Regions from separate parts of the Clostridium sartagoforme genome, predicted to be linked through region 1. Evidence: predicted binding sites of a transcription regulator. Region 1 holds the regulator's gene; the other holds the start of a gene.

Region 1 (17,359 bases):
GCCATAGCTTGTCCAGCTTGCTGGTAAAGAAACATTTTTCCACCCATCATTATTATCTAATTCATAATTAGAATTCATAAAACCATTGTCTAAGAACTTCTGTGCTTCACTGGCATTTTGCACTACTGTTAAATCCCAATCATTATTTTCACCTGTTAATAGCTGATAATAATTTGATCTTTCCTTTTCATAATTCAAAGCACCAAGACGAGCTGATTCTACATCATGATAAGCAACTGTTGAAGTAGATGATTCCTCTCTATTTATTCCAAACACATCTACCGCCCTAACTGTTTTACCTTTGAGATCAGTATAATCTATTCCCATATATTCCTTGTGAGTAAATTTTTTATCATTTGGTCCAAGTTTTGTTTCTGCCTGTATTAATTCTGGCCATTTTTCCCCCTTCCATGGTGTAATTTCTCGATTTACTGTTTCTATTGCTGCTGCATCTATTGGAATTGATTGTCCTAAGATAGATAAAACTAACGTGACTAAAACACTTAGAGATATTATTCTCTTCTTTTTACGATACATATTTTACCTCCCTAAATTATTGTAAATTATCAAATCAAACACACCTTAGTAAACATTTAATTAAATCTAACTTCTATATTTATAAAATAAATCTCCTTGGTAAACGTTTAATATTGGGGTTTTACTATCCCAGTACAAAATAAGGCATGTTTGTTAAGGTAATTTCCTACTTAATTATAATACCTTTTTCCAATATTTTACATATGATATTATTAGTTAAATCTTCAAAATTATTAACTTTTTTTACTATTTTAATATTCTCATTATAAATATAAAAAGTATTTGGATTTCCAAATACTTTTTACTAATGTTATTTTGCTTCTTTAGCAGCTTCAAAAATTTTATCATAACTTGGTTCACTTGTAATTTCATCTAAATACTCAACAAATGTCACTGTATTATTTGAATCTACTACAAAGGATGCTCTTGTTAATAATCCTAACTCTTTTGCATAAGTCCCAGTTGCTTGTGAAAAACTTTTATTTTTATAATCTGATAATGTTTTAACTTTTTCTACTCCTTCTAATCCACACCATCTTGCTTGTGCAAAGGGTAAGTCCATTGAAATTGTATAACAAGTTACTCCGTTTAAGCTATCAACTTCTTTATTAAATCTTTTTACTTCCATATCACAAACCGGTGTATCAATTGATGGTACTGTAAGAAATACTCTTATACCTTTTGTATCTTTTAATCTAAATTCACCTAAATCATTTGTTGTTACTGTAAAATCTGTCAACTTATCTCCAACATTTAATGTATTGCCTTCTAAAGTTATAGGGGATCCTTTAAATTTTACTTGTTTCATTTTATCTTTCTCCTTACTTTAAGATTTCTATTTTATGTTTTCCAAAAATCTTATAAATTATATGTGATAATTATATTTATCATCATTCTAATTTTTCTTGTAAGTGAAAGCTTATAAAAAAAGGTCATATGTAAGTTTTCTTATTCCGTCGTTCCACTCCAAGTCAACGCAAGCTTACATATGACCTTTTGCCAACTGAAGGAAGAAATCATAATTTTTTATTCTACATTATGAATTTTTTATAATTTCTTAAAGAGTAAAAAAGTAGACCTATGTAAATTTCTATACTGTATATTTACTCACTATTTCTCTAAATTCTTGTTCTTTATCTAATAAATATTTATTAAAATTTAATTTACTGCTTTCAATTTTTGTAGAAAGTTCATATAATAGTTCAGGAATTTTATTTTCTGGAATATCTCCATATGAATTACCTAATTTAGTTTTTCCTATTCCAAGTTCTCCACCTATAAACAAAGTAAAGCATTCTTCTATTTTCTCTCCTACCCTCTTCTTTTTACCAGTAAATCCTATAGATCCAATTTGATGTACTCCACAAGAATTTCCACATCCTGATATATAAATTTTTGGTAATATATCTAAGCTATACTCCTTTTCTTTAAAGTAATTTATAATTGATTTTAAAGTTCCTTGGCTATTACATATTCCAATTTGACATGTTGGTACTCCAATACATGACACACTTTGCTCTAACTCAGTCTTTGCACTCATATTTTCTGTTAACTCTAGTAACTCTATTGCCTCATTACCATTTAAATTTCTAAAATAAATTCCTTCAGTCATTGCTAGCCTAACTTCTATATCTTTATAGTCTTTAACTTTATCTAAAATCTTTTTTAAGTCATCAACTGCAAGTTGACCACCAATTGGGTGAACATAAACACTATACAATCCTTTTTGTTTTTGTTTAAATATCCTTTTATTATTAATATCTATTTCTATACCCTCTTTAGAATACACCTTATTAGTAACTTGTATATCTAAACTTTCATTTTCCTTAACTTCTTTTAGGTGTTTTTTGTAGCATTCTAAGAAAGCTTCTTCACCCATACGTTCAACAATATATCTAATACGAGCCTTATTTCTATTTTCATAATTCCCTTCAGTCATAAATAATCTTACTAACGCTTCTACATAATAAATTACCTCTTTTGGCTCAATCATCTCTGTATATTTAACTGCCTTTTTAGGATTTTGACCTAATCCTCCACCTAAGTATAATTCAAAATATTCTTTTCCATCCTTTTCAGTTGCAGCAAATCCTAAATCTTGAATTGTGCAATGTGCTGAATCACTTTCAGTATTTGAAAAGGAAACCTTAATTTTCCTAGGTAATTTATAAGTATATATTCTCTCTAAAAAATAATTTCCAACTGCTAATGCATATGAAGTTACATCAAAAGCCTCACTTGAATCAACTCCTGATAATGGTGATATAGCTACGTTTCTTGGATAATCTCCTCCTGCGCCCCTTGTATATATATCATTATCTAGAGCTTCAATCATTAAATCACAAATTTCATCTATATTTAATCCATGTAATTGAATTGCTTGACGAGTTGTAAAATGTATATTACTTAGTTTATACTTTTCTGCGAATTCATACACCTTATACATTTCATTTACATTAGTTACTCCAGAAGGAATTCTAAGCCTTATCATAAACTCCTTTCCTCCCTTATGAGCATACACTCCAAAGCCTCCAGAAACATGCTTAAATTGCATAATATTTAGCTCTCCATTAAAGAACTTATGTCCAGTTTCCCTGAAACTCTCTATTTCTCCATATAAAACTTCTTTTAACTTATTCATATATCGACACCTCTTTAATAAATTTACACAATATTAATTATATCACTAAATATAATATATATTTAATATTTGTAATAAAATGCGAAGCATTTTTCAGTTCACAGTTCACAAGGAACAGTGCACAGTTGTTTTTATTTTTTTAGGTAACAGGGAACAGGTATCAGGTAACAAGTACTAAATGTAAACTTTAGATTTATTTTGCGAAGCAAGCTTCTTAGGTAAAATGTATCAGATATCAGGGAACAAACTCAATTATAGTCGGCTACACTTAACTAAATTTTAAGGTCACTCACCAATTATTTTTACCGATAACTTAATTTATTATTAATTTAAATTCTTAATATAAGTTGGCGAAGGTAAATAGACGGTGAAATAAGCATATAGCGAGAAACTAGAAGTATTTGGTGAAGGAAGAACTACTATGCCTTAGTGTTGTTGGTTTGTCTGAGCGCAGCGAGTTTAACCAAAACTCTTGGCATAGTAGTTCTCCGAGCCTAGTACTTCTTTTCGTAGCTATTTAGCTTATGAAACATATCTATTTATCGTAGCCTTTATATTCGCAATTTAAATCTAATTAGTATTATAATAATATACCAATATAATCCTTTAAAATAAAAAGAATTAGCAAAATGCTAATTCTTTTTACTTAAATAAATCTTTAAGCCCTTTTTTATGAGGTGTTCCTTCCCCAACATTTTCTCCACAAGCTTCCATAAATGCCTTTAATGCATCTTTTTGCTTTTCATTTAGACTCTTAGGAATATCAACTATAACTTTAACGTATTGATCTCCTCTTCCAGATGAATTTACTTTTGGAACTCCCTTACCTTTTAATCTAAATAAAGTTCCTGATTGAGTTCCTGCTGGAATTGTATATTTTACATCTCCATCTACAGTAGCTACTGTTATTTCAGTACCTAAAGTTGCTTTCCCCATAGAAATATGAGTATCGATATAAATATCATTTCCTTTTCTTGTAAATTTCTTAGATGGAGCCACATTAATTCTAACATATAGATCCCCTGCTGGACCATTGTTTGCTCCATGATCTCCTTGGCCCCTTAGAGGCATTACATTTCCAGTATCAACTCCAGCTGGAATATCTACATTTATTTTTCTATTTTTTCTAACATTTCCCTTACCTTTACATGTAGTACATGGTTCTTCTATAACTTTACCACTACCACCACAAGTAGTACATGTTGAAGTACTTACGAAACTTCCTAAAGGTGTTTGTCTTTGTACTCTAACTTGCCCTTGACCATTACATGTTGGACAAGTTTTAGCTGATGTACCTGCTTTGGCTCCACTACCACTACATGAATCACAAGTTTCACTTCTATTTATAGAAATTTCCTTTTCCACTCCAAATACTGCTTCTTCAAAGGTTAAATTAATTGTATACTCTAAATCTGCACCTCTTTGTGGGCCATTTCTTCTTCTACTACCGCCACCACCAAAGAAACTGTCAAATATATCTCCAAAACCACCCATATCAGAAAAGTCAAAACCACCAAATCCACCTGAACCAAATCCACTTCCATCAAAATCGGCTGTTCCAAACTGATCATATCTTGCCTTTTTCTCAGGATCTGAAAGCACTTGATAAGCTTCATTTATTTCCTTAAACTTATCTTCTGCTTCTTTATTTCCTTGATTTTTGTCAGGATGATATTTTATAGCTAGCTTTCTAAAGGCCTTTTTTATTTCTTCGTCAGAAGCTCCCTTTTCCAATCCAAGGGATGCATAATAGTCTTTATTTGCCATCTATTTCACCACCATTTTTTACTTTATAAAAGGGAAGACGACTTATGCCTTCCCTCTATATATTATATATATTAGACTGATTAGTTGCAATTATTTATATATTAAAGATATTATTTATCATCTTTAACTTCAAAGTCTGCATCTACAACATTGTCATCATGTGGAGCCTCACTTGTACCTGCTCCTCCCATGTTGTTTGGATCAAATCCAGCACCTGCTGCACCATTTGCATTTGCATCAGCATATATCTTTGATGATACTGCATAGAATTCTTGGTTTAATTCATCCATAGCTTTCTTTATAGCTTCTAAATCTTCACCATCTTTTACTTTGTTTAATTCATCAAGCTTAGCTTGGATTTTAGCTTTATCATCAGCTGTTACCTTATCACCAAGTTCTTCTAAAGTTTTAGTTGTTTGATAAGCAACTTGGTCTGCATTATTTTTAACTTCTATTTTTTCTTTTCTCTTCTTATCTTCTTCAGCAAATCTTTCTGCTTCTTTTACTGCTGCTTCAACTTCTGATTCACTTAAGTTAGTTGAAGCTGTAATAGTTATATTAGCTTCTTTATTAGTTGCTTTATCAACTGCTGATACTTTAACTAATCCATTTGCATCTATATCAAATGTAACTTCAATTTGAGGAATTCCTCTTGGAGCTGGTGCAATACCTGATAATGTAAATCTACCTAATGTCTTATTATCAGCTGCCATTTGTCTTTCACCTTGAACTACGTGAATTTCAACTGATGTTTGACCATCTGCTGCAGTTGAGAATGTTTGACTCTTCTTAGCTGGAATTGTAGTATTTCTTTCAATAAGTGGTGTAGCAACTCCACCTAATGTTTCAATTCCTAATGTTAATGGAGTAACATCTAGTAATAATACATCCTTAACTTCCCCAGTTAATACACCTGCTTGAATTGCTGCTCCAACTGCAACACATTCGTCTGGATTTACTCCTTTTGAAGGTTCTTTGCCAGTAAAGTTTTTAACTGCTTCTACAACAGCTGGTATTCTTGTTGATCCACCAACTAATATTACTTTATTGATTTCACTTAATGAAAGGTTAGCATCTGATAAAGCTTTTTTCATTGGCTCAATTGATCTTTGAACTAAATCATGTGTAATTTCGTTGAATTTAGCTCTAGTTAAATTCATGTCTATATGCTTTGGACCTGTTGCATCAGCTGTTATAAATGGTAAGTTAATGTTTGTTTGCATTGATGATGATAATTCTATTTTAGCCTTTTCAGCTGCTTCTTTTAATCTTTGAAGAGCCATTTTATCATTTCTTAAATCTATGCCATTTTCTGCCTTAAATGTATCTGCAATATGATCCATTACTCTTTGGTCGAAGTCATCTCCACCTAGTTTAGTATCTCCGTTTGTTGATAAAACTTCAAATACACCATCACCAAGTTCTAGTATAGATACGTCAAATGTACCACCACCTAGGTCATAAACAAATATTTTTTGGTTAGTATCCATTTTGTCTAAACCATAAGCTAAAGCTGCTGCTGTAGGTTCATTGATTATTCTTAATACTTCTAATCCAGCTATTTTACCAGCGTCTTTAGTTGCTTGTCTTTCTGAATCATTAAAGTACGCAGGAACTGTAATAACTGCTTGTGTTACACTTTCACCTAAATAAGCTTCTGCATCAGCCTTAATTTTTTGAAGTACCATTGCTGATATTTCTTGTGGTGAATGATCTTTTCCATCTATATTAACTTTATAATTTGTTCCCATATGTCTCTTAATTGATATTATTGTTTTATCTGGGTTTGTAATTGCTTGTCTTTTAGCTACTTGCCCTACTAATCTTTCTCCATTTGCTTGGAATGAAACTACTGAAGGAGTAGTTCTTGAACCTTCTGAATTACTTATTACTACTGGTTCTCCACCTTCCATAACTGCTACGCAAGAGTTAGTTGTTCCTAAATCGATTCCTATTATTTTTCCCATAATTTATTTCCTCCTAAAAACTTCTTTTAAATTTATAAGTTTAGTTAATATCATTGCTAATTTACTACTTTTACCATTGTATATCTAATTATCTTATCGCCTCTTTTATATCCCTTCTGAAATACTTCAGTAACTAAATTATTTCCAAGAGATTCGTCTTGAATATGCATAACTGCTTGATGAAGGTTTGGATCAAATTCACCAGTTGCATCAATTTCTTCAACACCTAATTTTTCAAAGGAACTTTTAAAGCCTTTTATAGTCATATCTATTCCCTTTTTAAAATCTTCAACACTTCCATCAACAGCTACTGCTCTTTCTAGAGTGTCTAATACTGGAATCATTTCCTTTAATACATCTGTACATGCATCTGTATAAATTCCTTCTTTTTCTTTAGTTGTTCTTTTTCTATAGTTATCATATTCAGCTGATATTCTAAGTAATCTTTCTTTTAAAGCCTCTACTTCATTAGTTAATTTCTTATTTTCATCTTTTAATTTTCTCATAATATCGAGTTCATTTTCCTTCTCATTATTTTCTTCAACTATATCTTCTGAAGATTGATCTGTTTCTGACTCAGTACTAGAATTTATATCTTCATTATTTTCTGTTTCAATTGTTTCTGTTTCATCATTTTCTAATTCTTCTATTACTTCCTTGTTATCTTCCACAACAACACCTCATCTCTTTTATTCTATAATTTGGTTTCTTAAGCTTTTATTTAACTCTTTCATTACTTGCCCCATAATTGCTATTACTTTTGAATAATTTATTCTCTTTGGTCCAATTAAACCAATTTTTCCAATGGGTCTTCCATCTAGAGAATATTCAGCGGATATAATGGAGCAATCCTTTGCCTCTGGAAAATAATTTTCTTCACCTATTCTAATAGTTATTTCACTACTAGGCTCTATTAAATCTATTAAACTATCTTTATCACTTATTAGTGAAAGAATTTCTTTAGCCTTTTCAATATTATTATACTCAGGATAATTAAATATATTTGTTGTACCTTCAACAAATACTTCTGTGTTATTAGATTCCTTTAAGGTTTCATATAAAGCTGGTAATATTCCATTAAAGAGTTCGTCAAAGCCCTTTAATTCTAGCTTAAGATTATTTATTACCTCCAGATTTATTTCTTCAATAGTTAAATTCCTTAGTCTCATATTTAAGACTCCATTTATCATTTGAATAGTTTCAGGCTCTGGCATATTATTTACTCTTATCCTGTGATTTTTAATAACCCCACTGTCTGCTACTATTACTGAAACCAAATTATGACTATCAATAGCAAGTAATTGAATAGACTTTATATAACTACTTCTTACAGAAGGTGTCTGTACTACAGTAGTTAAATTAGTCAGCTCTGATAATAATGAGCAAGCTTGCTTCACTATCTTATCAACCTCATACATTGCGGAATTTATAATGTATTCTTTAATTTTCAGTTCTTCTTCTCGAGTTAATCTACCTGTTTCCATTAATTTATCTACATATAATCTATAACCCTTATTTGAAGGTATTCTTCCTGCAGAAGTATGTGGTTGCTCTAGATAACCCAATTCTTCTAAATCAGCCATTTCATTTCTTATTGTTGCTGATCCAACTCCTAAATCATATTTCTTAGCTATTGTTCTTGAACCAACTGGTTCACCTGTCATGATATAGTCATTAATGATAGCCTGAAGTATCTTTATTTTTCTTTCATCAATAGCCATTACATCACCTCTATCTGTTAGCACTCATTATTGTCGAGTGCTAATGACTACATTATCAATATATTCCTTATTAACTTTTTTGTCAATTCCATTAAAGTATAAATTAAATAATATACCTGAAATTCATAAAATTATATTATTTTTTCTTCATTTTTCTAATTTATACTTCATATTACTACCTAGTTTGTTTTATAATATAAAATCACTCATAACAGAATTGGATAATTCAATTCCTTTATCAGTTAATCTTAAATTTCCTTTATCTATAATAAGTAATTTTTTATTTATATTTTTCTCTATAATATTTTTATATATACTATTTATGTCCATATTAAATCTTTTTTCAAAATCCTTTATATTTATTCCATCATTCATTCTAAGTCCCATAAATATAAATTCTTCTATATTATCTTCTTTTGTATTATTTATTATTTCTTCGATAACACTTTCTTTACTATTGATTTTATCAATATATAGTTTTACATTTTCTATATTCTTTATTCTTTTCCCTTCAATAAATGAACTTGAAGCTGAACCTACACCTAAATAATCATTACATTTCCAATATATTTTATTATGATAACATTCATATCCTTCTATTGAATAATTAGATATTTCATATTGATTATATCCATATTTTTTTAATATTTTTTTAGTTATGGAATACATTTCTCTTTCTTCATCTTCTGTAGGTAATATTAATTTATTTCTTTCCCAAAGATTATAAAAAGCTGTATTTTCTTCTATAATTAAGCTATAGGCTGATATGTGCTCTGGTTTTAGCTTCGCTATTTCCTCTAATGATTCTACCCATTCCTCTACCTTTTGATTTGGCAACCCAAACATCAAATCTACATTTATGTTCTTAAACCCTACTTCTCTAGCTAAATTAAAATTATCTTTAAATTGATTAAAACTATGAATTCTTCCTATATCTTTTAGTAGTGAATTTTGTACGGCCTGAAGCCCCATACTAATTCTATTTACTCCTCCTATTAGCATTGTTTCTAATTTTTCCTTATTCAATGTTCCAGGATTACATTCCATTGTAAATTCCATATCTTTTGATACGTTAAGTTTATTTATACTTTTCATAAGTTTATCTATTTGATTCATTTCTAAATATGATGGAGTTCCTCCTCCTATGAATATACTCTTTATTTTATATTTTATTGCTTTATCCTCTATTTCTTTACATAATGCATCAACATAATCTTCTTTAAGATAATCTATTGAGGCATAAGATGGGAAATCACAATAAAAACACTTTTGCTTACAAAATGGTATATGTATATATAATGATATTTCTTTCATTTTAAATCTCTCTTTCTATAAACTATTATGTATATATTATACTTAATTTATATTATTCTGACCAACTATAATAAAGATATGTAAGTTCATTTATTAACGTCCTTAACTCCAAAACAATATAAATTTATATATTAATATAAAATTGAAAAAAGAAAATTATAAAATAATCTGTAACTTAACTACTATAAATAGATTATGTTACAGATTATTAAATAAAAACTATATTATACTTCTAATAAATCTATATTTATTACATTATGAAATATTACATCCTTTTGAACTCGATCTATTCTTGCATCTATTAGAGTACCTTGAAAATTTATCTTAATCTTTGATTTTAATCCATATCTTAAAAGATGTGTTTCTAACTTATGGCTAATCATTGATATTAAGCATAATTCTCCATTTCTTTTTTTGATAGTTCCAGTTACAAGCCCTGAATTTCTTAGAACCTTTCCCTTTTTTCTTATATCTCTTACCTTCGCCTCTAACATACTATACACCTCACATAATAATTTATTCAATTTAAATATATTTACATTTCCATAATTTAATTACAAATAATTATAAATTGCGAAACAAAATATAACCATTTCTGTTGTTTTGAATATATTAATTGTATATTTCTATATAAGGAGATATCAATTTTGAAAACTTTTAAGATACTTGCTTTTGATGGTGGAGGGGTTAAAGGTGCTCTGAGTGTTGAAATTTTAAGTAGAATCTGTGATAAATACCCAAACTTTTTAGATGATGTAGATTTGTTTACCGGAACTTCTACTGGCTCTATAATAGCTTCACTTTTAGCTAATAAGGTCTCTGTTAAGGAACTAAGCTATTTATATAGCGTTCCTGTTGCTAAAAAAATTTTTTCTCATTCACACTTTAATTTATTTCGCCCCAAGTTTAATAATAATAATTTAAAAAATGTTATTTCTAATTATTTTCCTGATGATTTTAAGATAGGAGATCTAAAAAAATACATTTTTATTCCTTCTTTTAATATCAAGGGAATTACAAGAGATTCTTGGGAACCTATCTTCTTTAATAATTTATCTAACAACCTTACTACAGATTTTAGTGTTAAAGATGCAATATTATCAAGTTCAGCTGCTCCTACATACTTTCCATCATATAAAGGCTTTATAGATGGAGGAGTCATTGCTAATTCTCCTACTGCTATATCATTGTTGTACACTTTATCAAAATTTAATCATTCCTATGATTTAAAGCAAATAAAATTATTATCTATAGGTACTGGTGATAGCCCTGAAAGAATCACTAAAAAAACAGATAATTGGGGTGTTTTTCAATGGTCATTTCATCCATTATCTAAAATGAAATCACCACTGCTATCTCTTTTAATGGATGGAATGACTGATTTAGAAAATATTTATTGTACAGAACTTTTAAAATCCAATTATTTCAGAGTTAATCCAAAGGTTTCTAAATTTATCGAAATGGATTCTTATAAACTAATTCCTTATCTTAAGTTAATAGCAGGAACTTATGATTTGTCTTTATTATATAGTTATATAGAAAATATTTACCTTAAATAATCTTTTATTATATGAACAATCTTACCCAACATAAAATATAATAAAGTATTACCACCTTACTCTTATAATTATCTATAAAAAAGGCTAAGCATCCTTTTGGAGCTTAGCCTTTTTTTATCTAAATTATTTATCTACTTTAAGAACAGCCATGAACGCTTCTTGTGGTATTTCAACAGATCCCACTTGTCTCATTCTCTTCTTTCCTTCTTTTTGCTTTTCTAATAGTTTTTTCTTTCTTGATATATCTCCGCCATAGCATTTTGCTAAAACGTCTTTTCTCATAGCCTTAACAGTTTCTCTTGCTATTATCTTAGATCCAACTGCAGCTTGAATTGGAACTTCGAACATTTGTCTTGGTATTATTTCTTTTAACTTTTCAGCTATTCCTCTTCCTTTTTCATATGCTTTTTCTCTTGGTACTATCATAGATAGAGCATCTACAACATCACCATTTAACATTATATCAAGCTTAACTAATTCAGTTTGTTTGTATCCTTTAAATTCATAATCTAAAGATGCATAACCTCTAGTTCTTGATTTTAATGTATCAAAGAAATCATATACTATTTCATTTAATGGAATATCATAATTAATAGAAACTCTTGTTTCTTCTAAGTATTGCATGTCAATAAAAGTTCCTCTTCTTTCTTGACACAATTCCATTACAGCTCCTACATAATCAGAAGGGGCTATTATACTTGCTTTTACTATAGGTTCTTCCATATATTCTATTTCTGTAGCTTCTGGAAGATTCGTTGGATTTGTAAGTTCAATTATTTCTCCATTAGTTCTTATTACTTTATATATAACTGATGGAGCAGTTGTAATAATATCTAAATTAAACTCTCTTTCGATTCTTTCTTGAATTATTTCCATATGCAATAATCCTAAGAATCCACATCTAAAACCAAAACCTAAAGCAATAGATGTTTCTGGTTCAAAGTTTAAAGCTGCATCATTTATTTGAAGTTTTTCTAATGCATCTTTAAGTTCCTGATACTTTGCTCCATCCACAGGGTATATTCCTGAGTAAACCATAGGCACAGCTGGCTTATATCCTGGTAATGATTCTTTTACAGGTCTATCAGCTTCTGTTATAGTATCCCCAACTCTTGCATCTCTTACATTTTTTATCGAAGCTGCAATATAACCTACATCTCCAGCTCTTAATTCATTTATTGGTAAAGTTTTTGGAGTAAACACTCCAACTTCAGTTACTTCATATATCTTGTTAGTAGCCATTAATTTAATTTTAGTTCCTGGTTTAACTACACCATCAAAAATTCTAACATATGAAACAACACCTTTATAACTATCATAATATGAGTCAAATATTAATGCTTTAAGAGGTGCTTCTTCATCTCCATTTGGAGCTGGTACCTTTGCTACTACTGTTTCTAATACATCTACAATATTTAAGCCTGTTTTTGCAGATATCATTGGTGCATCCTGGGCTTCTATTCCTATTATATCTTCTATTTCTTGTTTAACTTCTTCTGGTCTTGCAGATTGTAAATCTACTTTATTTATTACTGGAGCTATTTCTAAGTCGTTATTTAATGCTAAATAACAATTAGCTAATGTTTGTGCTTGAACACCTTGTGTGGCATCTACAACTAAAACTGCTCCTTCGCATGCAGCTAAACTTCTTGAAACTTCATATGTAAAATCTACATGTCCTGGAGTATCTATTAAGTTTAATATGTATTCTTCTCCATTTTCTCTTCTATAGATAAGTCTTGCTGCTTGTGACTTTATTGTTATTCCTCTTTCTCTTTCTATTTCCATATTATCAAGGATTTGCTCTTCCATCTCTCTTTGAGTAAGCGTTCCTGTGGCTTCTAATAATCTATCAGCTAGGGTTGACTTCCCATGATCTATATGGGCAACTATTGAAAAATTTCTAATATGCTCTTGTCTATTACTACTCATATATAAAACTACAACCGTGTTCTTGGTTAATAGTCACTTCACCCCCATTATAATTAAATCAAGGTAAATTATATCATAATATCTACGATATGTGTCAATATAAATGTACAGCAATTAAAAATTAACAATTACCAACTGATAATTAATAATTTCTAGTTAATTTTGGATTTAACTAGAAATTAATTAGATTTTTCTAAGAAATCATCTACTATTTTATCTAATTTATCATTATTAGTATTGATACTTTCTTCTTTTCCTTCAACCTCTGTATTATTTACATCTTCTTTATTACCTTCATCTGTTGATTTTATTTCTTCATTTATTGGGTTTGTTTCTTCATTTTTATTATCATTTTTTATTTTTCCATTAATTTTATTCTTTATACTGTTAAACCCACTATATATTTTACTTCCTACCATATATATTTTTTCTGTTACTACATTATCGGTATTTACTTTAAATTCCTTATCTTCTATCTTTATAATAGTACTATCATCTTCTAACTGTGAAGTATATATTTTAACCTCAGCATCATCCCTTATGAATTCTTCAAAGTCTTCTCCAAATTCTTCTTTAACTAGTTCATAGTTATCTTCACCATTCCCAACTGGTGATAAGGCTTTAGTGTTTACTATATTTATTTGTATAGATCCTATAAACACCATTAATGAAAAAATTATTGTTCCTATTAAAACTTTTTTATTAAACAAAAAAGCACCCCCTAGTTTTTTTATTATCTAAAGGATGCTCATAAATTCCAAATTTTATTCAATTTATCTGTTTATGTGTTCTGCCAAAATTCTTGCTATATATTTTGCTGTTAATTTTGCTTCTTGAGAAGTGTTTACATTTGAACCTACTTCTATAAGAATAAAGTTATCACTTAAGCTATAATTAATACCTGTAGCAGCTGGATCAATTTCATGAATATCTCTTATTAAACCCGGAAATAATTCAGTTCCAATATTGTATAAGTTTTCTACAAAGGATTTATTTGCAGGATATCTACTACTATTTGGGGCAGTAACAAACATCATTTTAGCTAAATTTTGATCATTTAAATTTATAGTATAAATACTTTTTAATTGGTCAGCTTTTGCATTATCTATTCCATCTCTGTGAAGATCTATTATTACTTTAAAATCACCATATTGATTTAAAATACTTTTTAAAGTTTCATTTGATCTTTTATAAGCATCATTGTAAGAAACACTATGATTAGTTTTATCATGAACTACTGATATACCATATCCTTCTTCAAGTTCCTTTGTTAAAACATCCCCTACACCAACAACATTAAAATCACTTTCTGTAGTGTCCTTTTCTGTTTCAACATAATTTTCCATAGTATGAGTATGGAAGATAAGAATTTCTGGTTTGGAGCTATCTAAAGTTTTCTTTAAACTTGGATCATATGCTGCACTTACTTTATTTAATTCTGCTATTTCTTCTGGCGTCATCTTTGCTATGCTATCATTTTTTAATGAAAATGGAGTTAATTTTTTAATTGACTCTTGTATTATAGAATTTGCATCACTACTATTAAATAAACTTATTTCTCTTCCAATTATCTCATAAATATTTATTCCTCTTAGTCCTATTGCTTCTAGTGCTACATTTTTTATTGAAAGATTGTTATCTGCATAATTTCCTTCATCATACACCTGAGTTTTTACTACTGGCATAGTGAAATTCAGCATTTGAACATATGCATATCCACCTCTTTCATTATATTTATTTATCACACTAATGGATCTTATAAAAAACATAACAACTGCAAATATAATTATTACATATCCAACTCCAAAATTTCCCTTACTGGAAGATGGACTTCCTCTAAGTCTCTTAGATTTTTGTTTATTAGGCATAGCTTGTCTTAATGAATACAACCGCAACTCCCCCTTCTCTATAATATTTATATTAGGGGAGTTACATAATTATTAATACTTTTTCCAAAATTCTTATATTAATTCATAAATTTATTTATGTCTTCCATATCTAGATTAGGTTGCACTGCCATATTTATTCCATTTGCTATTATTTTTGCAAGAGATTCTATGACTGCATCAACGTCTTTAGGCGTTACCATTAAATCTCCAAAGAAAGGATCTAATATTTCTTTTATTAAATTACTTTTTTCAACTTTATCTACTGACTTTAACATGTTATAAAAATCTTTGCCACTTTCTGCTTTACTTATAAGTTCATCTAAAAGCAAATCTATAGTATCATTTGCTATTGTTGATGCATGAACTACAGTTGGAACTCCTATTGCAACTACTTTTACACCTAATACTTCTTCATTTATTTTCATTCTATGATTTCCAACTCCAGCTCCTGGAGAAATACCAGTATCACTTATTTGTATTGTTCTGTTTACTCTTTCTAATTTTCTTGACCCCAATGCATCTATACATATAACTAAATCAGGTTTTATTTTATCTACTAAGGATTTTATTATTTCTCCTGTTTCTATTCCAGTAACACCTAAAACACCAGGTGCTATGCAGCAGACCGGTCTTACGGAATCATCAATTGCATCAGGCATGACTTGTTTTAAATGCCTAGTTACCATAATTTTTTCTGTTACCTTTGGTCCAAGTGCATCTGGTGTTACCCTCCAATTTCCAAGCCCTACAACCAATGCTGTTTTTTCATCAGAAATGTCTACTAATCTCTTTAAAACATTATCAACAACATTTGATACCTTATCCATAGATTCTCCATCATAATGTGTGAATTCTGGAAAATCTATTGTAATATAATTTCCTTTTGGTTTTCCAAGTTCTTTTCCGGCTTCATCACTTTCTATAGTTACTGTAGTTATTTTTATATCATCTTCATTTTCCTCTTCTACAATAACTCCGTCTAATTCCCTTTTATTTTCCTTTGTGTACATATCTCGTGCTTCAATTGCTAAATCTGTTCTTACATTTATCATAAAAATACCTCCAAAAATTCTTATATCCCTTTTATTTTTCCTTATTGTTATAATTTAATACTTGAACTTATAAACTTTCAATGATATAATCTAGTATGTTAAAAACGAACTCGAACGCAGATTTCCCCAAAGCTGCAAAGAGACCCTATAAAATTATTAAGGGGGTGAATTTAGAATGGCAAATATTAAATCAGCAAAAAAGAGAATTAAAGTTACAGAAGCTAAAACTGCTCAAAACAGAATGATTAAATCAGCTTTAAAGACTGCTATAAAGAAGTTTGAAACTGCTGTTGCTGCAAGTAATGCAGAAGAAGCTAACGTTCTTTTCCCTAAGGCTGTTAAAGCTTTAGACATGGCAGCTCAAAAAGGAGTATGTCACAAGAACATGGTAGCTAGAAAGAAATCAAGATTAGCTGCAAAGTTAAACGCTATGGCGTAATCAAATAAGAAGCCGGTCATTAGACCGGCTATTATTTTACCATAAATATATTAAAAAGCATTAATTCCATCTCCATAGTTTTATCTACACCAGATGTTTTTAGTTTATTTTCAGTTTCTAAACAAATTTCCATTAACTTTTGTAATTGCTTCACATTAAATTTATTACATTGATTAACTAATTTTTCACATATAAAGGTTGGTAGTTTATATTTACTTGCAATATCATTTATATTAAGTCCATTTTGACTAAGTATCTTAATTTCATATAATCTTTTGAAATTATTTTCTATATTGCTTATTATTAGCATATGTTGATCACTTTTAAATAACAATTCATCTAATAAATCAATTGCTTTTTCTGCTTTTCTTTGAGATATTAAATCAATTAAATCGAATATATCATCTTCACTGGAATTAGCTATAAGCTTATCTATATCTTTTTTAGTTATTTGCTTACCATTTGTATAAGCTATGATCTTATCTGCTTCTCTTTTAATTATATCAAAATTATTTTGTACTTTTTCAGCAAAATATTTTGC
Region 2 (17,359 bases), on a different contig from region 1:
AATGAAGAAGATGTAAATTCAGCTATAAGTAATCTAGATGATGCTATAAACAAGTTGAAAAAAGTTGAAGATAATATTAATACCGATAAGGGCAAGGAGAATACACAAAATGACAACTTACCAAGTACTGGAGGAAACTCTTCTGGCTTAATGGTATTATTAGCAACATTAACTTCATTCGCAGGAATTTCTATGATGAAAAAATCAAAAAAATAACTTAATAAATTAATCTATAAGCTTCATTAAGATTTTTGTCTTAATGAAGCTTACTAGATAATTTTATATTAAAGTAAACTATTTTGGAGATAAGTTTAGCTATTAAAGTTATTAAATAAGGAAGAGGATGAGAGAATTGAAAAAAAGCTTAAAAATGAAATTATCCCTAGTTTTAAGTTGTGCTATTACTTTGTCTAACATTTCCTTTATAGCACAAGCTGAAGATTTTGTAGAAGGAAATGTTATAGCTAGTGTAAGTAATGACAAAATTTCCATTGGTAACGACTACATTAAAAGAGAATTTTCAATTGTTGATGGTAAAGTATTAACAAGCTTAATAGAAAATAATAGAGCAAATACAAAAATAATACCTCAATTTGGGTCAGAAGATTTTATAATTAATACTATACAACAACAAGAACAAGAACCAGAAAGTCCAAAACCGATTATACCAACAGAGGTATTAAATCGCACTAACTGGAAGGCAACTTTAACTGTAAATAATGGTACAGCATATCCAGAATCAAGTGTATCCATGCTATTTGATGGAAATAAAGGAAGTTATGTTGATAATTATCAAATTTCCGGATATCCAACTTCATTAAAGATTGATTTAGGTGAAGAAAGTATTATATCATCTTTTTCATATTTAAAACGACCAGGATATCAAGACTCCGCATATGGACTAAATGGAACTATGGGACAATATAGACTTTATGTAAGTAATGATGGAGCTAATTGGAAAGAAGCTGGTAGTGGGGAATTTACAAGAAATAATTACAACTTGCATCAAGAAGGAGCATTGTATAACGTAGGTGATATTGTTTATGGTAATTTTGATAAAGCATATACAACAAGATATATTAGAATAGATCAATTATCCGATGCTTTAGGAAATACTCAAGAATTTACAGCAGCAGAATTTAATTTATTTTCAGATAAGTATGAAGTAGTAGAAGTTCCAATTATAGATAATAAAATTAAATCAAGTAACTTAATAATTGATGATGAAAATACAAGGGTAGAAGAGATAGAAAATGGGAAAAAGTTAACTATATCTTATGAACCATATAATTTTAAAAATATTGAATATAAAATCGATATGGTTACTGTTCTTGAAAGCGATGATCATTATATGAGATCATTTCTTGAAATAAAAACCAATAATAACAGTTCTCAAATAGACTATATAGATTTAGATCATTTTGTATTGGATAATGAAATTAAAAATACTATTTGGTCTCACCCAGATTTAAAAGATGTATCATCAATGTGGATTGGCAAAAATGAATTAATGCTAGGACAACCAATATATGCAAATGGAATGTTCTTTGGTTCAGAATTTCCAGCCGCAGATACAGATATGGTTAATAATGAAATGCAGATAAGATATTATAGTGGTAAAACATTTGATAGACTATCTAAAGATAACCAATTAACAACAGATGGTAAATTTATATCATGGCAAAATGTTGTAGGTGCTGCTAAGGGAATAGATACAGATGTTGTTCAAACTGATTTTTATGAGTATATATCAGAAATTGCAACTCCAACTGACTTTAGAAAGCAATATAATTCTTGGTATGATAATATGCTTGGAATAACAGATGAAAGCATTGCGAAATCATTTTATGGTAGTGAAAAGGGATTAACAGAAAATGGAGTTGAACCTGTTGATTCTTATGTTGTAGATGATGGATGGAATAATTATAGAGACTCAGAATTTAATACTAATGTTTCAGAAGCAGATGCAGGAGAAGGTGTGAATCGTACAGGATTCTGGGAGTTTAATAGTAAGTTTCCAAATGAGTTATATACATCTGCTGAATTAGCTCAAAAATTCCAATCAAAATTTGGGGTTTGGGTAGGACCACAAGGTGGTTATAATTACTTTAGTGGATTTGCAAAGTACCTAGAAAAAATGGGAACTGGGTATATGCAAAAAGACTATTGGACAAATGTATGTGTAGGTTCAGATAAATATGTAAAAAATTTGACAAGTATGTTTATTGATTATCAAGCAAGATTTGATGTTGATTATTGGAAGATAGATGGATTTGCAGTAAGACCTTGTACAAATCCTGATCATGATCATATGACTGGTGGTACAAATAATGCATATTATACAACTGATTTATGGGAAAAATGGACTGATGCATGGGATGCAATGCGTGCAAGTCGTGCAGCAGAAGGTAAGGAATTATTTATTAATGCAACATGTTATGTAAATTTAAGTCCTTGGCTTTTACAATGGGTAAATACTGTATGGGTACAAGACTCTGGAGACACAGGACAAGCTGGTACTGGTGAAAGACATCAACAAAAAATCACATATAGGGATAATGTTTACTATAACTTATTCAAAGTAAATCAACTTCAATTCCCATTAAAGAATATATACAATCATGATCCTATATATGGTGTATCTGACGGAAGTTCATCAACTACAGAAGATTTCAGAGATTTTTTATTTGCTAATGCAGTTCGTGGAACAGCATTTTGGGAATTATATTATTCACCATCAATTATGGATGCAGAAAAATGGCAAGTAAATGCAGATGCATTAGACTTTGCAGAAACCAATGCTCATATTTTAGAAAAGGCTAAACTATTTGGTAATCGTGCAACTCAAGGGGTATATGGATACTCATCATGGGATGGAGATGAAGGTATTATATCCTTTAGAAATCCAACAGGAGAAGTAAAAGAATTTACATTACAATTAATTGATGTTGTTGGAGTATCTAAATCAGTTAAGGACCTTAAGGCAAATCAAGTGCTACCATATGTTGCTGGTGAAGCTGGAACAGTATCTTATGGCGATAGTGTTACAGTTGAATTAAAGCCATACGAAACTAGAATTATTCAATATGGAAAAAATGATAATGAAGGAGCTCAAATTGTATCTTCTAAAGTAACTGGTAATAATGAAATTACGATTAAGTATAATGAACGTGTATCAAATATTAAAGATGCTTATAGTGTTGAAGGGAATATAGTTACAGAAACTAATTTATTAGATGACTATAGAACTGTTGTAATTAAAACTGAAACTACATTGGTAAACAATGCAGTGTTAAATGTTAATGGGGAAAAGGATTCTGTAGGCAATGTATCAACAATGACATTAACAATCCCAGTATATAATGATTCAAAAATTGTTTCTATAGAATCTAATGAAGATTTAGCAGATGGAGAAAATATAACTAAAAAATATAATGGTAATTTAGATTCATTCTTCTTTGATATGGATAAAAGTTATAAAGTAAATATTAATAAAACATTTGAAGGAATAACTGATTTTGGAATTAGTATGTCAGTGAACACAATATCAAGTGGAGTTAATTTGTTTAAGCAAGGTGAAGATATCAATTTATCCATTGATGAAGAAGGATATTTAAATTTTAAAGTAAAAGATTTAAATGTTAGTTCAAAGGAAGAAGTAACTACTGTTATTGAAAAGGCTCATGGAACCTTTGGTACAGACGAATATGTTCCTACTTCAATAAAAACTACTTTAGCAGGTAAAATTAATGATGGAAGATTACATCAAATTACTGCAGTACGTGAAGTTAATGGAATGATTAAACTTTATGTTGATGGAGAATTGGCAAGCTCTGTATATGATAAATCAAAGGTTAATCAATCAATTAACAGTGGGGAGTTAGAAGTTGCTGATGATAACTTCCGAGGAATTTTAGGAGGAATAGAATTTAGAAATAGTTCTATTTACTATGATGAGGTAAAGGAACGTTATGATAAATATAATGAGGTACCTGTAATTGAGTATGATAGAAATGATTGGATAGCAAGTGCATGTTCAGAAATGTTAGATTCAACTGGAGATGGTCCTGCATCATCAGCAATTGATGGAAATGAAAACAGCTGGTGGCATACAAACTATATAGGTACAGACCAACATTCAGAAAATCATTGGATTTCAATAGATTTTAGTAAAGAAATTTCATTTGATAGTATAGATGTATTGTCACGTGGTAAATCATCAAATGGAACTATTAAACAATATAAATTAGAAGCTAAAGTAAACGGTGTATGGGAAGTTGTTAAAGAAGGCGAATTTACAGATGGTAAAACTGATAAAATAGAATTAGAAAATAGTATTAAAGCTAGTGTAATTCGTTTAACTTCAATTTCTACATTCAACGGGCAAAACTTTGCAGCTATAAAGGAAATATATGTTTCTCAAAAAGATAGATTAGCAACACAAGAAGAAATAAATGAAGTTATCTCTTTAGTACAAGAAATAGATGAAAATAATTATACAAAAGCAACTGTAAATAACTATAAAAAAGTTGCATCAAAAATTACTTCTTTAGATGTTGCTAATATACAAGTTTTAAATATGTTAAAAGCTCAATTAGAATTAGCATATTCATCATTGTTAGAATCTAAGGACTTAAATGATTTAATAACAATATCAGAAATGCTAGATAAAGAATATTATACTGAAGAATCATGGGTAAAATTTAATGATGCATTAAATAATGCAAAAGTTGTAATAAATAATATAGAATCTACAGAAGAAAATGTAAATAATGCAAAAATTGAATTAGAAAATGCAATTAATAATCTTGTAATTAAAGAGGATGATACTGAAAAAGTTGATAAAACAGGCTTAGGAAAAGTTGTAGAATATGCTGAGGATGCAAAATTAAATGGAGCGCTTGAAGAGGTTGTTCCAGCAGTAATTAATGAATTTGAAGCAGCACTAAAAGAAGCTAAAGATGTTTTAGCTGATGATAATGCCACAGAAGCTCAAGTAGATGAAGCTACAAAAAGATTGGTTAATGTAATTCATATGTTAGAGTTCAAAAAGGGAGATAAGGCAGAACTTAAAAAGCTTGTTCAAATAATTAATGCTTTAGATCAAAGCAAATACACACCTGCAACTTGGACTTCATTACAAGCTACATTTGAAGAAGCTAACAATGTAATAGCAAATGAAAATGCAATGGAAGAAGAAGTAAATGAAGCATATGAAAAATTAGTTAAAGCTTACCTTGATTTAAGACTAATAGCTGATAAAGCTAAACTTCAAGAGTTAATAAATAAATCTGAAAATATAGATATATCTAAATATACTAAAGAAAGTGTTAATAAATTTAATCTAAGCTTAGCTAATGGTAAATCTGTTTTAGCTAAAGAAGAAGTTACTCAAGAAGAAGTAGATAAAGCAGTGAAAGAATTAACTTTAGCTTTAGCTGGTTTAGAAGTAAAACAAGAGAATAGCGGTAATAATAACAATGATGATAATAATGACACAAGTGGTGAAAAAGGTAGTAATAATAACTTACCAAGTACTGGTGGAAGTTCACCTATGGCTTTAGGATTATTTGCAACGTTGATGTCAATTGCTGGAGTAGTAACTATAAAAAGAAAAAATAAATAATTAAAAATTTTATAGAAATAGTAGGTAGATTTAGTTGTAAACATATCTATCTACTATTTCTACAAATCTACATATATTTAAATATAAGAATAAGAGTGTTGACATAGGTAAGAGTATAATTTACAATGAAATCTGAATAAAGGTCATAATCTTATTTGAATTTAAATAATAAAATATGCATTTTAATGCTTCTTTTATTTAAGAATTATGATATAATTTAAATATAAATATGGTAATATAAAAAATGGGGGGATTTAATGACTACTGTAGATAAAACCTCTAGAACGCCATTATACCTACAACTTATGAATATTCTAATAGATATAATAGAAAATACTTTAGAAGAAAATGAACAAATACTTTCAGAAAGAGAAATCTGTGAAATTTATGATGTAAGTAGGACAACTGTTAGACAGGCGATGGATGAGCTTGAAAAAGAGGGATATATATACAAGGTACATGGAAAAGGTACTTTTGTATCACCAAGAAGAATGAATCAAGATTTAATTTCTTTTTATTCATTTACAGAAGAAATGAAAAAGCTCGGCAAAAAACCTAAATCAGAAGTTACTGGTTTTGAAATTATTCAAGCCGGTGATAAGATAAGTTCTATATTTAGAATAAGTAGTGAAGATTTACTTTATAAAATATCCAGAATACGAATGGCAGATGGAATTCATATGTTATATGAAACAACATATCTTCCTTTTAATAGATTTAAAGGTATTACAAGAGAGAAATTAGAAGAAAAGCCAATGTATGATGTATTAATAAAAGAATTTAATGCAAGGTTAACATCAGCAGAGGAGTTCTTTCAACCTATATTAACTAATAAATTGGAAAGTATCTATTTGGATATTAAAGAAGGATCACCAAGTTTGAAAATCGAAAGATTGACCTATGAAAATGAATCTGTGATAGAGTACACTGTTAGTGTAGCTAGAGGAGATAAATTTAAATATAGAGTAAAATTAAATAATAATTAAAATAAAAAAATTTTTTTAGGATTACTGGTAATGATGACATTAACAGATGCAGGAGGTATTAAAATGATTTTTGGAATGAATAAAGAAAAAATGGAAGGCTTAGGGGCAGTTCATACTGTCTCAGAAATAAGACAGCAACCTATGCTATGGCAAGAAACCTACAATATAGTAAAAGAAAATGAAGAGAAAATAAAGAACTTTTTAAACAGAGGTTTAAAGGAAAATACCAGAATAATTTTGACTGGAGCAGGGACTTCAGACTATGTTGGAGATACAATTTATACGTATTTAGCAAAGAAATTAAATTTAAGAGTGGAAGCTATTGCTTCAACTGACTTAGTATCAAATCCAGAAGAGTTCATAGAAGAAAATGTACCAACAATTTTAGTTTCTTACGCAAGATCTGGAAATAGTCCAGAAAGCGTTGGAGCATTTAATTTATTTAAAGATAATGTAAAAGATATATCACAACTGGTAATTACATGTAATTCCGAAGGAGAACTTGCTAAAAAGGCTTCCATAAGTGATAGAGATCTTTGCGTATTAATGCCAGAAGCTTCAAATGATAAAAGTTTTGCTATGACAAGTTCTTTTAGTTGCATGTTATTAGCATCATTATTAATATTTGATATTAATAATTTAGAGGAAAATAAGAAATATGTTGATATAGTTATTAATCAAGGAAATTCAATTTTAGATACTAAATGGGAAGATATAAAAGAATTAACAGAATTAAATTCATCAAGAGTAGTTTATCTAGGATCAGGCGCACTAAAAGGATTATGCCAAGAAATGGCTTTGAAAAATTTAGAACTTACAAGTGGGAAAGTAGTAAGTGTCTGTGAATCTGTATTAGGATTCAGACATGGTCCAAAATCAATAATTAATGATGAAACTTTAGTTATATTTATGAATTCTACCAATAAATACACTAATCTTTATGATATGGATCTTATAAAAGAAATAAATGGTGATTCAGGGAATCATAAATTGGCGGTAATAAGTTATGAAAAAAATGAAGAGTTAAAGGATGTCTGTGATAAATATATAGGAATAGACGGACAAACAATTCCAGAAGTATATACAGTATTTAATTATATGTTATTTGGACAAATTTTTGGATTATTTAATTCAATTAGATTAGGAATTTCACCAGACAATCCAAGACCAGATGGAACAGTTAATAGAGTTGTTAAGGGAGTAGTTATTCATAAATACAATAAATAAGTTTATATAAAAGCTTTAGTTAAAGTTAACAAAAGAAAAATAATTTTTATATATTGTAAAAATCAAAAAATTTCACTAAGAGGAGTTGAAGTAAATGATGAAAATATTATCAACAAGAGAAATGTTAAAAAAGGCTCAAAGAGAAGGGTATGCTGTACCAGCATTTAATATTCATAACCTAGAAACATTACAAGTAGTGGTAGAAACAGCAGCAGAATTACAATCACCAGTAATTTTAGCAGGAACACCATCAACAATAGATTACGCAGGTGGAGAATACATTGTGGCAATGGCTCAAGTTGCAGCCAAAAAACACAATATTCCAATAGCTATACACTTAGATCACTTTGAAGATGTAGAAGAAATAAAGCATTATGTAAATATGGGCTTTAACTCAACTATGATAGATGCATCACACTCATCATATGAAGATAATATAAAAACTGTTAAAGAAGTAGTAGAATATGCACATAAGTATGATGCAACAGTAGAAGCGGAGCTTGGAAGATTAGGCGGCCAAGAAGATGATTTAGTAGTAGATGAAAAAGATGCAATGTACACTAATCCACAACAAGCAAAGGAATTTGTTGAAAAAACAGGAATAGATTCATTAGCAATAGCAATAGGAACAGCTCATGGATTATATAAAGGCGAAGCAAAGCTTGATTTTGATAGATTAAAGGAAATAAGAGATATGGTAGATGTTCCACTAGTATTACATGGAGCATCAGATGTACCAGATGAGTTAGTTAAAAAAGCAATTTCTCTTGGAATATGCAAGGTTAATGTAGCAACAGATTTAAAAATACCATTCTCTGATGCAGTAAAGAAATTCTTTAATGAACATCCAGATGCTAATGATCCTAGAAAGTATATGACACCTGGAAAAGAAGCTATGAAAAAGATAGTTGAGCATAAGATAATGGTTTGCGGAAGTAATGGTAAGGCTTAATTAAATAAGTCGTTTATTAGTAATTATACAGTAAGTGTATAATTAGTTGTTAATTGGTATATATAAATTGCAGTAAAATTGAGAGAAAATAATATTAAAGCACCTGCTAAAATATTATTTTCTTTCATATATAAATGAAGTTTTAGGGATATAAATAATCCTTAAATATATAAATAATAAGGGGTGAAGAAATGATACATCCAATGAAGGATATCGTTAATAGATATAAAAATGGTGAAAATGTAGGAATATTTTCTGTATGTTGCTCTAATAATTATGTAATAGAAGCAAGTATGGAAAAGCTTTTAAATAAAAATATACCGCTTTTAGTAGAAGCAACAGCAAATCAAGTTGACCAATTTGGTGGATACACTGGAATGAAACCAAAAGATTATGTAGAGTATATTTATAAAATAGCAGAAAGAATAGGATTTCCAAAAGAAAGAATAATTTTAGGAGGAGATCATTTAGGACCATTAACCTGGAAAAATATAGATCCAAGTGAAGCTATGGAAAATGCTAAAAGTTTAATAAGAGAATATGTTTTAGCAGGATTCACCAAAATTCATATAGATACAAGTATGCCACTAAAAGGAGATATTGAAAGTGGTAAATTTGGAGATGCATTAATAGCTGATAGAGCATCAGTGCTATGTAAAATTGCAGAAGAAGCATACTTAGAGCTAAAAGAAGAAAACAAAAATGCTCTTCATCCAGTTTATATTATAGGTAGTGAAGTTCCGATACCAGGAGGAGCACAAGTTGAAGAAGAAGAAGAAGGCCCAAAGGTTACTAGCGTAGAAGGTTTTAAGACTACAGTAGAAACATTCAAATCTGCATTTGAAAGCTATGGGGTAGGAGATGCTTGGGAATATGTAATAGGTGTTGTAGTACAACCAGGTGTTGAGTTTAGCAGTGATGAAGTGTGGAATTATAACAGAGAAGAAGCTAAAGAATTAATAAATGGATTAAAAGATTATCCACAATTAATATTTGAAGCACATTCAACTGATTATCAAACACCTAAAGCTCTAAAACAAATGGTTGAAGATGGGTTTATAATATTAAAAGTTGGACCAGCCTTAACATTTGGCTTTAGAGAAGGTATATTTGCATTAAATCTTATTGAAAATGAAATATTAAAATACGATTCAAATGCAGAATTATCTAATTTTATGGAAATATTAGATTTTAGTATGGTAAAGAATCCAAAAGATTGGGTACATCACTATTCAGGTACAGGAGAAAAAGTAAAAATAGAAAGAAAATATAGCTTATCTGATAGAGCGAGATATTATATGCCTAAAGATGAAGTTAACTTTGCTTTAGAAAAGCTTATGAGTAATTTAGAAGGAATGGAAATTCCGATAACAGTTATAAGTCAATTTATGCATGAACAATATAAAAAGGTTAGAGAAGGATTATTAAAGCCAAATGCTAAGGAATTATTAAAAGATAGAATTGGTGAATATTTAGATGACTATATATATGCCGTTGAAGCTAATTGTGAAACAACCTTATAGAGAACAGTTCACAAGGTATAATTCACAGTTTCTGATTATAATAAGTAATGGGAACAGGAAAAAGGTAGCAAGGAACATAGAATAAAAAGCTAAATATAAAAAAATGAAAGTCTATCTACTTTAGACGAGCTTCAGTAGATAGGCTTTCATACTAATTAAATTATAAATATGTTCACTTTACTAAATATTCAATACTTACAATTCAAACTCCAGAATTTAATTGATATAAGATAAATTTTATTAAAAAACGAATTAAGATCTTCTTTATATATATTGTTACAATTTTTATTTTCAGAATATTTAGAATAAAACAACTTGGGATAAATTAACTGATATAATAATATAGGGGATAAATAGGTTAAATTTATTTATATAGGAGGATTTTGGTATGTTCCAATTTGAAACTCAATTAAAAAAGCTCAAGCATGAGGTATTGACAGAAGTTGCTAAACTAGCTAAGGATGGAAATCTAACAACAGAATCAATTGAAAAAATTCCTTATGAAATTATTAAGGGGGATACAGCTATGTATAGATGCTGTGTCTATAAAGAAAGAGCCATTGTTTTAGAAAGAGCTAAGCTAGCAGCAGGGTATTTAGCTAATGGAGATAATATAGATGATGAATTTGTTGATATCAAAGAAGATGATCAAATAATATATGTCATTGAAGCAGCTTGTGATAGATGCCCTATAAATAAATATAGTGTTACAGATTCATGTAGAAATTGTTTGGCACATAAATGTCATGAGGCTTGTAACTTTGGAGCAATAACTTATGTTGCAGGAAGAGCATATATAAACCAAGAACTTTGCAGAGAATGTGGAATGTGTAAAAAAGCATGCCCTTACGATGCTATTGCTGAAGTTATGAGACCATGTAAAAGAGTATGTCCAACTGGTGCATTAGATATAAATATAGAAGATAGAAGAGCTATGATAAAAGAAGAAACATGTGTTAACTGTGGAAGTTGTATGAATGCATGTCCTTTTGGAGCTATTTCTGATAAAAGTCTAATTGTTCCTATAGCAAAAAGACTTGGAAGAAAGAGAAAAATGTATGCAGTAGTAGCACCAGCAATAACAGGACAATTTGGAGCAAAAGTTTCATATGGACAAATCAAAAATGCAATAAAGAAATTAGGCTTTGTAGATATGGTAGAAGCAGCTTGTGGTGCTGATGCAGTAACTGTACATGAAAGTGGAGAATTTTTAGAAAGATTAGAAGAAGGTCAAAATTACATGACCAATTCTTGTTGTCCAGGATTCTTAAGTTATATTGAAAAGATGTTCCCATCAGAAGTAAAAAATATATCAGGAACAGTATCTCCAATGATAGCAACAGCGAGATTTATAAAACACAATGATCCAGAAGCGAAAGTTGTCTTTATTGGACCATGTACTGCTAAAAAGAGTGAAGCAGTTAGAGAGTCAGTAAAAGATGCAGTAGATTATGTTATAACATTTGAAGAACTACTTGCTTTATTTAGCGCTTTTGATATAGATATTGATTCTTGTGAAAATGAAGTTGTGGATGATGCATCAATATATGGAAGAGGTTTTGGATCACATGGAGGATTAACAGCCGCTATAGAAAATTACGTTAGAAGCCAAGGAATAGAAGTCAATTTCAATCCAGTAAAAGTATCTGGAGGGATAGAAATAAAGAAGATGATGACTATGGCTAAGATTGGAAGACTACCAGGTAACTTCATAGAAGGAATGATGTGTGATGGAGGTTGTATAAATGGAGCAGGTACTTTAGTAACTCCATTTAAATCTAAGACTGTATTTAATAAGATAAATTCACAAGCTACTAAGAAAGCTGTTATAGATAATGAAAAAATTAGTGAATATAAAAATATAAATTTAGAAAGACAGTAGAGCTTTGCGAAGCAAAATTTCTAGTACATAGTTAACAAGGCACAGTTCACAGTTATGGGAATAATTCAGCAATTGTGAACTGTGAATTGTGCACTGTGAACTAAATAAATTGCTTCGCAATTTTTTTATACTAATCTATTGGTAGGGGTAAATTGTGCAAAATATATATGAAAAAATAAAAGGAATTTTCACAAAAGAAATTGATACAGAAAGGTTAGTAAACATAATATTATATTCTGTAATAATTATTATGCCTTTTATAGTTGTAAATGTATCATCACCAAGATATGTAGTAGGAAAATTAATCTTTCTTTATATTGTAGGAATAATTTCTCTGTTATCGTTAATAAAACTAAAGGTAACAGAATTTAGTATTGAGCATAAGATAGCATTAGTGTTTCTCCTAACAATGTTAATTCCAAGTATATTATCAAAGGAAAAGTATGTAGCTTTTATGGGAAATATCACTAGAGGTGAGGGATTTATAATTTACTGTATTTATATAATATTATTTATACTAGCTTCTAAATACTTAATATTAAACAAAAAAATATTAGACATAATACTAATATCTGCTTGCATTATGGCCTCATATGGAGTAATACAGTTTTATAATATTGATCCTGTACAATACTGGATGCTTGGATATATATCAGTTGGAGATTCTATTGGGTTAATAGGAAATAGAAACTTTTTTTCTTCTTACCTATGTATTTTTCTATTTATAAGCATGGCTATTTATATATTTAATGGAGGAAGAAAATATTTAATATATTCAGTAATAATATTTTCAGCTTTAATTTGTACATTAACACGTAGTGGATGGCTTGCTTTTATAATATATTCAATCATAGGATTTATTTTAATCTTCAAAGATATAAAAAAGATAAAAAGAGCAGGTAATATTTTTATATTGTTCTGTGGAATATTTCTATTAATAAATATATCTTCAGGTGGAAAAATTTTTAGTAGAGCAAATAATACTATATCAGTAGATGAAAAAGGAAATACAAAAATTCAAGATAGCGGAAGAATAGAGATATTAAAAATTTCATGGAAAGCATTTATAGATAGTCCTTTTATAGGGTGGGGGCCTGATACTTTAAGTTATAGATTAGATTCTGATTATCATAAAAGCTATCAAGGATATTTAGAAAATAATGGATCATATATTGATAAATCACACAACGAATATTTAGAATATGCAGTCAGTAATGGTATTTTTAATTTAATAACATATTTAACATTAATAGGAGTAATATTATATAAGTTAATAAAAAAAATTAATAACAATTTATATAAAGTATTATTTTTAACTTTAACAGGGTATTTAGTACAAGCTTTCTTTAATATAAGCGTAATAATGGTGGCACCTATTTTTTGGATATTTCTAGGGGTGTGTATAAATAAAAATATTTACAACTTAAGGTAATAAGATTTATAAATAGAATTATATTTAAAATGAAGAAAATAAACAAAAGTATGAGGAAAATGGAAATATTTAATGTAAAAGAGTAATAATTATTATATATAGGGTAATAATATATGAGGTAACATTTGAAAAATATAAAGTAAAATATTATCATAAAGTTGTTAGCACTTATTGGTGGTGAGTGCTAATATAAAAGGGTAATTAAATTATAGATATAATATAGGAGGGATTTTTTATGAATATTAAACCACTAGCAGATAGAGTAGTTATAAAAAAATTAGAAGCAGAAGAAACAACTAAAAGTGGTATAGTTCTAACTGGAACAGCAAAAGAAAGACCACAAGAAGCAAAAGTTGTAGCAGTTGGACCAGGAGCCATGGTAGATGGAAACAGAGTAGAGATGGAAGTAAAAGTTGGAGATAAAGTACTTTATTCAAAATATGCAGGTACAGAAGTTAAAGTTAAAGGTGAAGAATACACTATTTTAAAACAAGATGATATTTTAGCAATAGTTGAATAAGGGAGGAAAAAGTTATGGCAAAGATGATTAAATTTAGCGAAGATGCAAGAAGATCAATGCAAATTGGTGTTGATACATTAGCAGATACAGTTAAGGTTACTTTAGGACCAAAAGGAAGAAATGTAGTTTTAGATAAAAAGTTTGGAGCACCGCTTATTACAAATGATGGTGTTTCTATAGCAAGAGAAATAGAGTTAGAAGATCCATATGAAAATATGGGAGCACAATTAGTTAAAGAAGTTGCAACAAAAACTAATGATGTTGCAGGGGATGGTACTACAACAGCAACTCTTTTAGCGCAAGCAATCATAAGAGAAGGATTAAAAAATGTAACAGCTGGAGCAAATCCAATACTAATTAGAAATGGTATTAAAATGGCAGTTGATAAGGCTGTAGAAGAAATTAAAAAGATTTCTAAACCTGTTAATGGTAAAGAAGATATAGCTAGAGTTGCAGCTATTTCAGCATCAGATGAAGAAGTTGGTAAGTTAATATCAGATGCTATGGAAAAGGTAGGTAACGAAGGAGTTATAACTGTTGAAGAATCAAAATCAATGGGAACTGAATTAGATGTAGTTGAAGGTATGCAGTTTGATAGAGGATATGTGTCAGCTTACATGGTAACAGATACTGAAAAAATGGAAGCTGTTTTAGATAATCCAGTAATTCTTATAGCAGATAAGAAAATTTCTAATATCCAAGAATTACTTCCAATACTTGAACAAATAGTTCAACAAGGTAAAAAATTACTTATTATAGCTGAAGATGTTGAAGGCGACGCAATGACTACATTAGTAGTTAATAGATTAAGAGGAACATTCACATGTGTAGCTGTAAAAGCACCAGGCTTTGGAGATAGAAGAAAAGAAATGCTTCAAGATATAGCTGTTTTAACAGGTGGTACAGTAATATCAGAAGAACTTGGTATAGACATAAAGGAAGTAACTTTAGATATGCTTGGACAATGTGAAAGTGTTAAAGTTACTAAAGAAAATACCACAATAGTTAATGGAAAAGGAAATAGCGAAGCTATTAAGGAAAGAGTTTCACAAATAAGAGCTCAAATAGAAGAAACATCTTCAGAATTTGATAAAGAAAAATTAACAGAAAGATTAGCAAAACTTGCAGGTGGAGTTGCAGTAATTAAAGTTGGTGCAGCAACAGAAACAGAATTAAAAGAAAAGAAATTAAGAATTGAAGATGCTTTAGCAGCAACAAAAGCAGCTGTTGAAGAAGGTATAGTACCAGGTGGTGGAGCTGCATATGTAAATATAATTAATGAAGTAACTAAGGTAACTTCAGATGTAGCAGATACTCAAGTTGGTATTAATATAATTGTAAGATCATTAGAAGAACCAATGAGACAAATTGCAATAAATGCAGGAGTTGAAGGTTCAGTTATTATAGATCATGTTAAGGGACGTGAAGCAGGAGTTGGATATGATGCTTTAAATGGAAATTATACTGATATGATTAAAGCTGGTATAGTAGATCCAACTAAGGTTACAAGATCAGCACTTCAAAATGCTGCATCAGTAGCATCAACATTCTTAACAACAGAAGCTGCTGTTGTTGATATTCCACAAAAGGAATCACCAATGCCAGGAGCTCCAGGAATGGGAATGGACGGAATGTACTAAAATTAATAAAATAGGAACTTAGATTTTACTAAGTTCCTATTTTTTTTTATAATTGTAGTGATATAATTTATTAAGTAAATATAAGATATTAAATAAGTAAAGGAACCATAGTAATAACTAGTATAATACTATTTAATATTAATATAAGTTGGAGAGGTAGTATCATGACCAAATATAGTAAGAAGAAAAAAAAGAAATATAAGTTCACTATAATTGAAATAACCACATTAATAGTGTTAATAATAGCATTAATAGCTGTATTAATACCTAATTTTAAAAAGTATTCAGTTGATACAAAGAAAGTAGAAGTAAAGAGCGCAATACAAGATTTTATAATGGCAGTAGAAATTGCGAAGATAAAAGATGATATTGAGATTTTAGATTCAGAGTCTATTAAATCAATGGAAGATAATAATGATAAGATTTTAGGTATAATAAAAAACTATATTGATGATTCAAAAAAAATAGAAAAAATAAAATATCTAAAGATAGAAGAAGCTAAAGAAATAATAAATAATTCAACAGATTTTGAAATAGATAAAGAAGGAAACTTTTTAAGAATAATTAATGAAAAGGAATAGATGTCAGGGAGCAGGGGACAGGTTTTTAGTTCACAGTGCACAAGGCACAGTTCACAGCTTGATTTAGGTAACAGGTGTCAGGTAACAAGGCAGGGAACAGGTAACAAGAGAAGGTAGAATAACTGTGGAAAACTTGAATAAATATCAATAATTGCTATGTGAAATTTGAATTAGTGTTAAACACTCTTTGTTCAAACGTAGTTTAAAGATTTTTTCTTTAAATTTTTATTGTTTCCTTTTAGGTTTTATTAAGGTGTATATTACCACTATGTATAAGTAAATTGATATAATATAATATTCTTAAGAACTATATAAGAATTTTAATTAGAGAATAATAAATACAATTTAGTGATTAAAAAACAGAATAAACATAAACTGATTCTGTGAGAATGATATCCAGTTTATTACATAAATATTAAATTTTAAAAGGAAATGGGTATATAATGTAGAATTTATATTAATAGATTTTAAATAATTTATTGGAGGTATTAATGGGAATATTTGTATTTATAATAGGGTTAAGTATAGGTAGTTTTTTAAATGTTTGTATATATAGGATTCCTAGGGAAGAATCTATATCATTTCCACCATCACATTGTACAACTTGTGGTTATAATCTCAGAGCATATGACTTAGTTCCAATACTAAGTTATTTATTTTTAAGAGCAAGGTGTAGAAAGTGCGGTGAGAAAATATCATTAAGATATCCATTGATAGAAATTTTAAATGGATTAATATATTTATTTATATTTATTAAATTTGGAATAAGCTTAAATTTTATATTTTATAGTTTACTATCATCCTTACTAATTGTTATTTCTTTTATAGATTTAGATAGTAAATATATATATACTTCAAATACTATTTTAGGCGCAGTAATTGGATGTATTTATATATTAGTAGGATCATATATTGGAGAGGTTAATATTATAAATAACTTACTAGGTGGAATTATAGGATATGCAATTATTTATCTAATAGTTATAGCCA

The links. The regulator HrcA, encoded in region 1, represses chaperone genes, less so after heat shock. The targets are predictions, from matches to a motif close to TGTTAGCACTCNNNNNNNNNGAGTGCTAACA.
Region 2: groES (co-chaperone GroES) is a predicted target of HrcA. The motif match lies at 13,788-13,818, and genes of this name have one in related genera.

The regions. Positions count from the first base shown of each region.
Region 1 is NZ_BAAACH010000039.1:83,034-100,392, reverse strand. It holds gene ABDZ60_RS17675 (glycoside hydrolase family 2 TIM barrel-domain containing protein) at 1-537, opposite strand, end outside; gene tpx (thiol peroxidase) at 848-1,345, opposite strand; gene ABDZ60_RS17665 (nitrite/sulfite reductase) at 1,628-3,178, opposite strand; gene dnaJ (molecular chaperone DnaJ) at 3,821-4,945, opposite strand; gene dnaK (molecular chaperone DnaK) at 5,056-6,912, opposite strand; gene grpE (nucleotide exchange factor GrpE) at 6,969-7,583, opposite strand; gene hrcA (heat-inducible transcriptional repressor HrcA) at 7,602-8,633, opposite strand; gene hemW (radical SAM family heme chaperone HemW) at 8,823-9,947, opposite strand; gene ABDZ60_RS17635 (hypothetical protein) at 10,172-10,441, opposite strand; gene ABDZ60_RS17630 (patatin-like phospholipase family protein) at 10,595-11,506, shown strand; gene lepA (translation elongation factor 4) at 11,630-13,438, opposite strand; gene ABDZ60_RS17620 (hypothetical protein) at 13,618-14,148, opposite strand; gene ABDZ60_RS17615 (stage II sporulation protein P) at 14,212-15,327, opposite strand; gene gpr (GPR endopeptidase) at 15,405-16,379, opposite strand; gene rpsT (30S ribosomal protein S20) at 16,555-16,818, shown strand; gene holA (DNA polymerase III subunit delta) at 16,850-17,359, opposite strand, start outside.
Region 2 is NZ_BAAACH010000011.1:113,884-131,242, forward strand. It holds gene ABDZ60_RS04270 (discoidin domain-containing protein) at 1-216, shown strand, start outside; gene ABDZ60_RS04275 (discoidin domain-containing protein) at 344-5,626, shown strand; gene ABDZ60_RS04280 (GntR family transcriptional regulator) at 5,884-6,612, shown strand; gene ABDZ60_RS04285 (SIS domain-containing protein) at 6,676-7,839, shown strand; gene ABDZ60_RS04290 (tagatose bisphosphate family class II aldolase) at 7,934-8,791, shown strand; gene ABDZ60_RS04295 (class II D-tagatose-bisphosphate aldolase non-catalytic subunit) at 8,983-10,314, shown strand; gene ABDZ60_RS04300 (4Fe-4S dicluster domain-containing protein) at 10,703-12,196, shown strand; gene ABDZ60_RS04305 (O-antigen ligase family protein) at 12,351-13,628, shown strand; gene groES (co-chaperone GroES) at 13,864-14,148, shown strand; gene groL (chaperonin GroEL) at 14,163-15,788, shown strand; gene ABDZ60_RS04320 (type II secretion system protein) at 15,953-16,369, shown strand; gene ABDZ60_RS04325 (prepilin peptidase) at 16,861-17,359, shown strand, end outside.